Regions from separate parts of the Desulfallas thermosapovorans DSM 6562 genome, predicted to be linked through region 2. Evidence: riboswitches for the same ligand, from Rfam matches in the RefSeq annotation. Region 2 holds a riboswitch; each other region holds the start of a gene.

Region 1 (3,287 bases), on a different contig from region 2:
GGCTTTTAAGGTCAGCATGCAGATTCTTGAGGGTGATGTAACAGTTCCCAATGTAATGACTGTCGCCTCCGGCTTGCACTATTGATCCAATGCACTTGTCCACCAGGACAGATTCCATGGCCATTACTTTAGCTCGGTTAACACTGCCCATGATCTGTATGTTTCCACCGGCCCTTACCGATACTCCATTGCAAACATCACCATAGACTTCAATATTGCCGCGAAAATTCTGGTTTCCGGTAGATAAATCAATATCACCATAATGTCTTAAATAAGGTTCTACGTAAAATAGCCGTACCTGGCCAATCCTTTTAACCATGGGGCGTCCGGACATATTGGCAAAGACCATGTTTCCCTCTACTCTTACACCCTTTCCAGCCCGCACAACCAGCTTCTTGGGTTCTTTCGGTAAAACTATGTCTCCAAATACCGATATTCCCGGCTGTCCCACCTTCCCCTCGCGTTTTACTGCAAGTAAGTTACCGGCATCCACCGAAGGTATAGACTTTTGATTGAAAAAATCAATTTTTTCATTATTCGAATACTGGTGTTTGATTACTTTCTCATGAAAAAGTACATCAACCACATCATCCTTAGAATCAGTGGGCGGGACACCGCTGGCAATAATATATTTACCATCTCGGGGGTTAGCTAAAAACTGCTGTATGGCCGGGTAGTCTACACCGTATTTTATCCCTGCATCTTCAATTCTGGTTAATATTTCATCCATACCAACGGGGCAATATTTTTTGGTAGTGGTAGTAGTTTTTAATTCTATATGCTGTTTAGGGGGTTGATCTATAAGTTTATACCTTGTTTCAACCTGTAATTGGACTGACATATATGCTATTAACCCATCTTTGGATATATCTATGGTTAGATGGAATGGTTTCTTCTTAACATGTAAATCAACATAAATATAATCGTGTTCGGATACCGCTGTTTTGCCATTAACCCTTTGGTGATTGACAAATAAATCCACGCCTTTTGTTGGTATAATACACGGTAAAACATTGATTCCGGGTAATCCCTCTACATAGATTTCGTTATCCTTTATCCATACTTTACCGGGGAGGAGCTGTGTATGTTCCGACGGTTTAAAGCAGGTGTTATAATCCGTCATGACATGTGCAGACATTTTGCTGTCTTTATCGCTACTGAGAATTCTATCTATTTCTTGATATAAATTGTTTTCTTCTGTAAATTGATCATTATTTTTTTCGCCGTTATGATTCTTTTTTAAAATTTGATCTATTATTTTTGATAGTATTTTTTCAGAGGCCAATACGAATCACTCCAAACATCAAATTGCCTATAAAGGTTTCCAAAAACTCATTACAGATAAAAACCATAGGTTAATCCATGATCAACCTATGGTTACTAAAATAACTTTAACTATATTTAAGCAACCTGGCAATCATAGCTTCAGTAAGCCTTAGACCCATGGCTTTGTGCCCCAGCCTTTCAACTGGTTTACCCGTTTTTTTATTTTTTCATTATGAAGAAAATGTTCTATCACAATTCTTACCATTAATACATAACATAAACTTGTCTACTAATTCCGGGTCGAACTGTATCCCTGCGCATTTTTTCAACTCCTTTAAGGCTTCCCCCTGGGTCATCGCTTTGCGGTAGGGGCGGTCACTGGTCATGGCATCAAAGGCGTCAGCAATGGCCAGTATGCGACATTCCAGCGGTATTTCCTCCCCTTTAAGGCCCAGAGGATAACCATTACCGTTCCACCATTCGTGATGTTTAAGTATCCAATCCGCAATATGATTTAAATCAGGAGCAGATTGTGCTATACGGTAACCGATCTCACAGTGCCTCTGCATCTCAGTATATTCTTCGGGTGTCAGCGGACCTTCCTTAAGGAGTATCCGATCCGGTATCCCCACTTTTCCTATATCATGAAACTGGGCTAAAAGCCGCAGGCTGGTGATTTTGTGTTCCGGTAAACCGATTTCTACAGCCAGGCGTGATACAAATGTTTGCAGCCGGTCCGCATGCCCCTCGGTGATATAGTCCCTGGCTTCAAGTGCTTTCATAAGTGCGTTGACAATGGCACTGCGGGAACTTTGGCTGTGGTATAGTTTTTGCCTGTACATGTTGTTATCTGCTTCTTTGAAAAGATCGTTCAAGTTTAATTCCGCTTCATGGCTTATCGCAAACCCCATTGACATGCTTAAATGACGTTCTTGATTATACTTATTGTGTTTTTCAATGGCTTTTTCTATCCTTGAAATGGTATTTTTTATGTTTTGTTCCGTACAATGGGGCAATAATACGGCGAACTCGTCACCACCGATTCTGGCTATAATATCCTCCTTGCGAAAAGAATTTTTCAGCACGCCGGCGGCAGATTTAAGAATTTTATCGCCGGCTTTATGTCCCAACGTATCATTAAAAAGTTTTAGACCGTCCACATCACACAATATAATACCCACCGGGGAAATTTTTTCTTTTTCAAGGCGCTGCATTTCTTGTTCGAAATAGCTGCGGTTGTATAAGCCGGTTAGGGCATCATGCAAGCTAACGTATGCAAGCTTCCTTTCATTTTCTTTGCGGGTAGTGATATTCAACATAGAGGCTACGCTTTGATTTGTTTCCGGAATCATGTCAACGCTCATTAAAATATCCTTGACCATGCCATACCTGTTAACAAACTTAAATTCATAATTGTTGGGTGCCGAACCAGGGTCAACTCTTCGCATTATATGGTATTTATACATCCTCTGTAAATCGTCCGGCTTAACAAAATCCATCCATTTTTTGGTGCCTTCCAGTTCCGCTTTGGAATAACCGGAAAGTTTTTCAAATTCCTTATTGGCCAGTGATATTGTACCGTCCCCTTCAATAATTATTTTGGCACTGGCCGTCGTTTCAAAAATAGCCCGGTACATGTTTTCAGACTTGCAAAGGGCTTCCTCTGCCAGTTTGCGTTCTGTTATGTCTCGAATAATGCTCAATAGCACCTGTTCACTCCCTATAACCACACCCCTGGAACTGACTTCAACGGCGAAAACGCTTCCATCTTTGCGCTTGTGCTGGGTTTCAAATAATATTCCGGATGTTCTCGCCTTCTCCATTTGACTGTTTATTAGAGATACGTTTTGGTCGGCGCGCAAGTCGTAAATGCTTGTATGCAGCAGTTCTTCTTTTGTATAACCGTAAGCTTGGACAGCGGCTTCGTTGGCTTCGATTATAAGCCCGTCAGTTCGGACAAACAGGATAATATCCCTGGCGGATTGGAATAATATTTGATATTTCTTCAATAATTTTTCATT
Region 2 (3,287 bases):
CTGTCCAGGGTGGCGCCGTCTTCCAGTATGTGGGCCGGGGCGTCAATATGGGTGCCGGTGTGAGAATACATGAACAATGTCTTTTCCCTGAAACCGTCTTTGGCAATACTGCAGGCCCCGGTTATCCGGGGTGGTTCGGTGCCCGGGTATACGGGCATGCCCGGCGCGATGGTATGGGTCAAATCAATAAACTGCATTTGCACACCGTCCTAGCGTTATATTAGAAATCAGGGTCATAATATAAAATATCGTTTCATATTACCGAGACTTTTCGAAAAGTTCGCCCGGGGGAGCCACTTATAATCTTTCGCGCTGGCCGGCTTTTGCGGTGCTCCCGCGGTGCCAGGTGTTGAAAGATTAAATTTTTCAACACCTGGCACTAAAGCCTACTTTTCAAACAAGTTCTTACTTACAGGTTGCAAAGTTATAAAATTGTGAGTCAGGCAGTGGTAATTAAAAATCCTTGAAGTTGTAGGAGCAACTTCAAGGATTTAGCATACCCCATTGTGGCACAGGTGAAACCCCAACAAACGAGGTGCTCCTGTGACTTAAAGATATATCTTAACTAATAAATAGTATAATGTGCCAATGGGATTGTCAAGTTGGCGGGAATAGTTTATTTTGGACCACCGGTGTGAAAATTTTTCATAAACCGCTGGAAAAATGTTATAGTATTTTTTAGATTTAATTCGTTTTCCGTACAAACTAATTTTATTATAAACAATGGGTTGCCGGGGAAAGGCTTTATGTGGGGGGTTTTTACAATGAAAACAGTGTATTTTGATTGTTTTTCCGGTGTTAGCGGTGATATGTGCCTGGGGGCACTGGTGGGCGCCGGGGTAAATTTTGACCGGCTGTGCCAGGGATTGGCGGGGCTTGCGCTGGATGGTTATGAGCTGCGCCGGGAACAGGTGCACCGGGCAGGTATTGCAGCCGAGAATATACTGGTGGAGACCTCCACCCGGGGACAGCATTTACGTTACCTGCCCGATATTGAACAAATTATTGCTGCCAGTGAACTGCCGGAAAATGTAAAGAATAAAAGCAAACAGGTATTTCAAACCCTGGCCCGGGCCGAGGCCAGGGTGCACGGAACCACCCCTGAGAAAATTCACTTTCACGAGGTGGGTGCGGTGGATGCCATTGTCGATGTGGTGGGGACGGTGCTGGGACTGCACCTGTTGGAGGTCGAGGCAGTATTTGTATCACCGCTGCCCCTGGGATCCGGCTTTATACACTGCCAGCACGGTATCATACCGGCACCCGCCCCGGCCACGCTGGAAATTTTAACGGGGGCCCGTGTGCCGGTATATGATGCCGGTGTGCGTATGGAAACAGTGACCCCCACCGGGGCCGCGCTGGTGGCCACGCTGTCCGAGGGGCGGGTGGGGCTGCCTGCCATGACCATTGACCGGGTTGGTTACGGGGCCGGTAAAAATGAGTATGACCGGCCCAACTTGCTTAGAGTAATAGTTGGTGATGCTGTGGCATCCTGCACCGCTAATAATAAGCAGCTTGGTGATAAAAGTTGTCATCACAAAACCGGTGGAGCGCATAGCCATACGTAAGTGAAAAATAAATCACAAAGTCATAGAGGCCTGATATTGGGAGCAACGGTCTGTTTCAGGGAGCCCATTGAGCTATACGGCCGTTATTGAGGTTGCCCGGTCAATAAATATACTATATAATTATTTTGAATATACTACTTTACGGAATAATTAGATATAAGTACTCTCCACGGGTTAGGCAAACCTGGTTAAAGCCAGGGACGCTAAAGCTATGGGTCTAAGGGTATCACTAACATACCTATGATTGCCAGGCTGTAACGGTTTCGACTGCTGGGGGGGGTGGTCAGTTTATTTTTATTTGACCACCTCCCCTGTTTTTTTTACTTTTATGCATTGAGGGAGGTGACCGGTATGAAAGGATTTTGATAGTGTTCCAATAGTACCCCTGTACCCAACCGGTGCGTTGTATTGTTGTTATATTAATTGGTCACTACTAGCACTATACCGTCATAGAGGGAGATGATTATGCAAGCAGATAACCAGGTTATATTTGCAACAGCGGTTTTCCTGATCACATATGCCTTTATCGTATCGGAAAAGATTCACCGGGCTGTAGCTGCCTTTTGCGGCGCGGCGCTGGTTATTCTAGCGGGTATTGTCAGCGAAGAGGCCGCTGTCCATTATGTAGACTTTAATACCATCGGCCTTTTGATAGGTATGATGATTATTGTCGGCATCACCAGGCAAACCGGGGTATTTGAATTCCTGGCCATCAAGGCCGCCAGGGGAGCCAAAGGTGAACCGGTACGGATTATGGCCTCCCTGGCTCTGATTACCGCTGTGCTATCCGCTTTACTGGACAACGTGACCACCGTACTGCTCATTGTGCCGGTGACCTTTGCTATAGCCCGGCAACTGCAAGTTAACGTGATACCTTACCTGATTGTGGAAATCATGGCTTCCAATATCGGTGGTACCGCCACTCTAATCGGTGATCCTCCCAATATAATGATCGGCAGCGCCACCCATCTTGGTTTTATGGACTTTATAATTAATTTAACTCCTGTGGTGGTGGTAATCTATGTTGTAACCATATTTTTACTAAAATTGATATACAGTAAACAATTGGCAACGAGGCCGGAGTTAATGAATAATATCATGGCTATGGACGAAAACGCCGAGATCAAGGACCATGTCCTGCTCAAGAAATGTTTAACTGTACTGGGTATAACGATCACTGGTTTTGTACTGCACCAGTTCGTGCATTTGGAGAGTTCGGTAATTGCATTGACCGGTGCGGCTTTGCTGCTTTTGGTGACCCGTATGGACCCCGAACATGCCTTCCAGGCTGTTGAATGGCCAGTTATATTCTTCTTTATCGGGCTGTTTGTCGTGGTGGGTGCATTGGAAGAAGTGGGGGTTATTGAAGCCATTGCCAGTTTTGCCCTGGAAGTGACAGGTGGGGAATTGTTGCCCGCCGGTTTATTAATTTTGTGGCTGTCGGCCATTGCCTCGGCCTTTGTGGATAACATCCCCTTTGTGGCCACTATGATTCCATTAATCCAGGATATGGGTCGTCTGGGCGGTATCAGCGATTTGAATTTCCTGTGGTGGTCTTTGTCGCTGGGGGCTTGCCTGGGGGGTAATGGTACCATTATCGGTGCCTCGGCCAATGTGGTGGTCATAGGCATGGCGGAAAAAAGAGGCGTGCCCATTACTTTTATGGCATTTTTCAAGGTGGCCTTTCCGCTGATGCTAATGTCCATTGTTATTGCCATG
Region 3 (3,287 bases), on a different contig from region 2:
ACGATGGGGGAAATTAAAGAGAGAGTGGCCCTGTATCGCGATTATGCAAAAAGTTTCTAGAAAAGGATTACAAATGAAAAAAAATATTATTTTAATTGGCTTTATGGGTACCGGTAAATCATCACTGGGCAGGCACCTGGCCAGGCGCCTGGGCTATAAATTTGTCGATACCGACAGTGCCATTGAAGAGATTACAGGTAAAACTGTGGAGCAAATTTTTCGCAAGGATGGGGAAATCAGGTTTCGCTCGGAAGAAAAACTACTGGTGCGCAAGCTTTCCCGCCGGGCGGGGCTGGTAGTGGCCACGGGCGGCGGTACGGTGCTGGACCGGGAGAACGTGGAGATACTACGGCAAAACGGCGTGCTGATTTGTTTAACAGCTGCACCCGAGGTTATTTTTCAGCGGGTGAAAAATAAAAAGCGCCGCCCGCTGCTGAGCCGGGGCGATCTTTGGGAAAACATTGTCAGGTTACTACATGAGCGGGCCGGTGCCTATGAAGTGGCCGAGTTTACGGTGGATACCGGCGAGCTTGGTTTTGATGAAGTGCTGCATCAAATAATAAATTATTTACAGCAAAAGGAATATATATCATGAAGAATGTACGTATAAACTTGGGCCGGCGTTCCTACCGTATTGCCATCGGCAGCGGATTGCTGGACCGCATTGGTGATATGCTGGCCGAACTGCCTGTGGGCCGCAAAGTGCTCCTGGTTACCAACACTACGGTGGGTGCCATATACGCCGGGCGGGTGACCGGCAGTCTGGCTCAGGCGGGCCTGGAAGTCTTTCAGGTGGCCATACCCGACGGGGAGCAGTACAAAACGCTGTCCAGTGCTGAACTGCTTTACGACCGTGCCTTTACCGCCGGCCTGGACCGGCGCTCGGCAGTGGTGGCGCTGGGCGGCGGGGTGGTGGGCGACCTGGCCGGGTTTGTGGCCGCCACCTACATGCGGGGCGTGCCCTTTGTGCAGGTGCCCACCACATTGCTGGCCCAGGTGGACAGCAGCGTAGGGGGCAAAGTGGCGGTAAACCATCCCCGGGGTAAGAACATTATCGGTGCCTTTTACCAGCCCGCGCTGGTGGTTTCGGATACAGCCGCGCTGGATACCCTCCCCCGGCGGGAATTGCGGTCGGGGTTGGCCGAGGTGATCAAATACGGCATTATTGGTGATGCTTCATTTTTCACCTGGCTGGAGGACAACATACACCAGGTGCTGGCGCTGGAACCCGGAGCGCTTGCCCATGTCATTGAACAGTCCTGTATCAATAAAGCCCGGGTGGTGGAACAGGATGAAACCGAACAGGGTACCCGGGCCATATTGAACCTCGGGCACACCGTGGGGCATGCCATCGAAGCCCTGGCGGGTTATGGCCGCTACAGCCACGGTGAAGCCGTGGCCATGGGCACTGCGGTGGCAATACACCTGGGGATGGATCTGGGCATGTTATCACGGGAAGCGGCCCGCAGAATTAAAAACCTGCTGCACAAAGCCGGCCTGCCCACCACTGTACCGCCTGGTCTGGCTACACGGGATATTATCACGGCCATGTACGGTGACAAGAAAACAGTTGGCGGTGCCATAACATTCATCATACCGGTGGACACGGGCCGGGCTGTTATCCACCGCCGCACATCCGAAGAGCGCATCCGCCAGGCTATTGCCGCGGCCCGGGCACAATAAACATTAACCTTATTTGGTAAGAAATATCATTTAATATATTTGCTCGAATATATTGTTTTTTAATGTAAATTTTTTTATAATCTGAGATATATATTAACAATTTGTCCAAAAGAGTACACTAAAGCATGAAAAAGGCAAGTACTTCGAAAGAAGTATACGCAAAGCCACGGGCCTAAAGTGTATCCATTACACAATGGCGGCCGGGCAGCCATGTGCGGAATCGATTCGATTCACGCTTTTTTTTACCGTTTTAGGAGAACACCTCATTACATTAAATGCCGTGCAGAGGTAGGGCGGTATGAAGGCAAAAGACAATTATCTCGGCAACTGGTTGGTTAAAGAAAAGGTAATCACCGAAGCCCAGCTGGCCGAGGCGCTGGAAGTGCAAAAAAAAGAAAAGGGTTTTCTGGGTAAAACCCTGGTGCGGTTGGGTTTTTGTAACGAAGACGATATAGCCAGGGTTATTGCCCGGCGTTCCGGGGTACCCTTTATATCGCTGGAAAACACCACCATTGACAGCGCTGCCGTGGCCACCTTACCGGTGGAAGCATTAAAACGCTACAGGGCACTGCCCATCAGCTTCAGCGATAACAAACTGGTGGTGGCCATGCAGCATCCCAATAACATCATGGCCATTGACGATATACGTATTCTCACCGGCTTTGATATTAAAGTGGTGGTGGCCCCGGATACCGAACTGGACGCCATGATTGAAAAGTACAGCCGGGCCAATATGGAATTTGAGCAGGTTAAGGATGATATCCAGGCCGAAGAGCAAATCACCATTGAATCCGAAGATGCGGCGAACAAACCGGCGGTACAATTGGCCAATATGATCATAACCCAGGCGGTGGGTGCCAAGGCCAGTGACGTGCATATAGAATTGTACGAAAGTCACCTGCGGGTGCGGTTCCGTATCGACGGTGTGCTGCATGATACCATGCAATTGCCCCGGACAATGCACGGCCCGCTGGTGTCAAGGTTTAAGATCATGGCTAATATGAACATTGCCGAGCGCCGGCTGCCCCAGGACGGCCGCATGTCCCTCAAAATTGAAGGCCAAACCATTGATGTGCGGGTGGCCTCACTGCCCGCCAGTTACGGCGAGCGGTTGACCCTGCGGCTGCTGAACCGCTCATCCCGTATTATCACCCTCAGTGAACTGGGCATCACCCCCGGTGTGTTGAGTAAATACCGGGAAGCCATCAGCCGGCCCCATGGCTGCATTTTGGTCACCGGCCCCACGGGTAGCGGTAAAAGCACAACGCTTTATGCCAGCCTAGCTACCCTTGATAAAACAACGAAAAATATCATTACCGTGGAAGACCCGGTGGAATACCGCATGGATGGCATCAACCAGGTGCAGATCAATGTCCGGGCCGGCCTTACCTTTGCATCGGGCTTGCGCTCCATACTGCGCAGTGACCCGGATATCATTATGGTGGGTGAAATCAGGGACCGTGAAACAGCCAAACTGGCTGTGGAATCGGCCCTTACGGGACACCTGGTTTTTTCCACTTTGCATACCAATGACGCGCCGGGTTCCATAACCCGCCTGACGGAGATGGGCATTGAACCCTTTTTAACGGCATCGTCACTGCTTT

Evidence for each region. Region 2 has a riboswitch for cyclic di-GMP ahead of LX24_RS02040 (ArsB/NhaD family transporter). Riboswitches for the same ligand answer to the same signal wherever they lie in the genome.
Region 1: linked by a shared signal. The riboswitch ahead of LX24_RS12165 (DUF342 domain-containing protein) and the one ahead of LX24_RS02040 (ArsB/NhaD family transporter) in region 2 are both predicted to bind cyclic di-GMP.
Region 3: linked by a shared signal. The riboswitch ahead of LX24_RS08895 (GspE/PulE family protein) and the one ahead of LX24_RS02040 (ArsB/NhaD family transporter) in region 2 are both predicted to bind cyclic di-GMP.

Annotation. Positions count from the first base shown of each region.
Region 1 covers NZ_VNHM01000015.1:66,699-69,985, forward strand. The annotation lists gene LX24_RS12165 (DUF342 domain-containing protein) at 1-1,285, opposite strand, end outside; cyclic di-GMP riboswitch class I at 1,402-1,488, opposite strand; gene LX24_RS12170 (PAS domain S-box protein) at 1,497-3,287, opposite strand, start outside.
Region 2 covers NZ_VNHM01000002.1:49,441-52,727, forward strand. The annotation lists gene LX24_RS02030 (cyclase family protein) at 1-197, opposite strand, end outside; gene larC (nickel pincer cofactor biosynthesis protein LarC) at 765-1,568, shown strand; cyclic di-GMP riboswitch class I at 1,736-1,828, shown strand; gene LX24_RS02040 (ArsB/NhaD family transporter) at 2,034-3,287, shown strand, end outside.
Region 3 covers NZ_VNHM01000009.1:17,692-20,978, reverse strand. The annotation lists gene aroC (chorismate synthase) at 1-60, shown strand, start outside; gene LX24_RS08905 (shikimate kinase) at 74-595, shown strand; gene aroB (3-dehydroquinate synthase) at 592-1,683, shown strand; cyclic di-GMP riboswitch class I at 1,807-1,896, shown strand; gene LX24_RS08895 (GspE/PulE family protein) at 1,982-3,287, shown strand, end outside.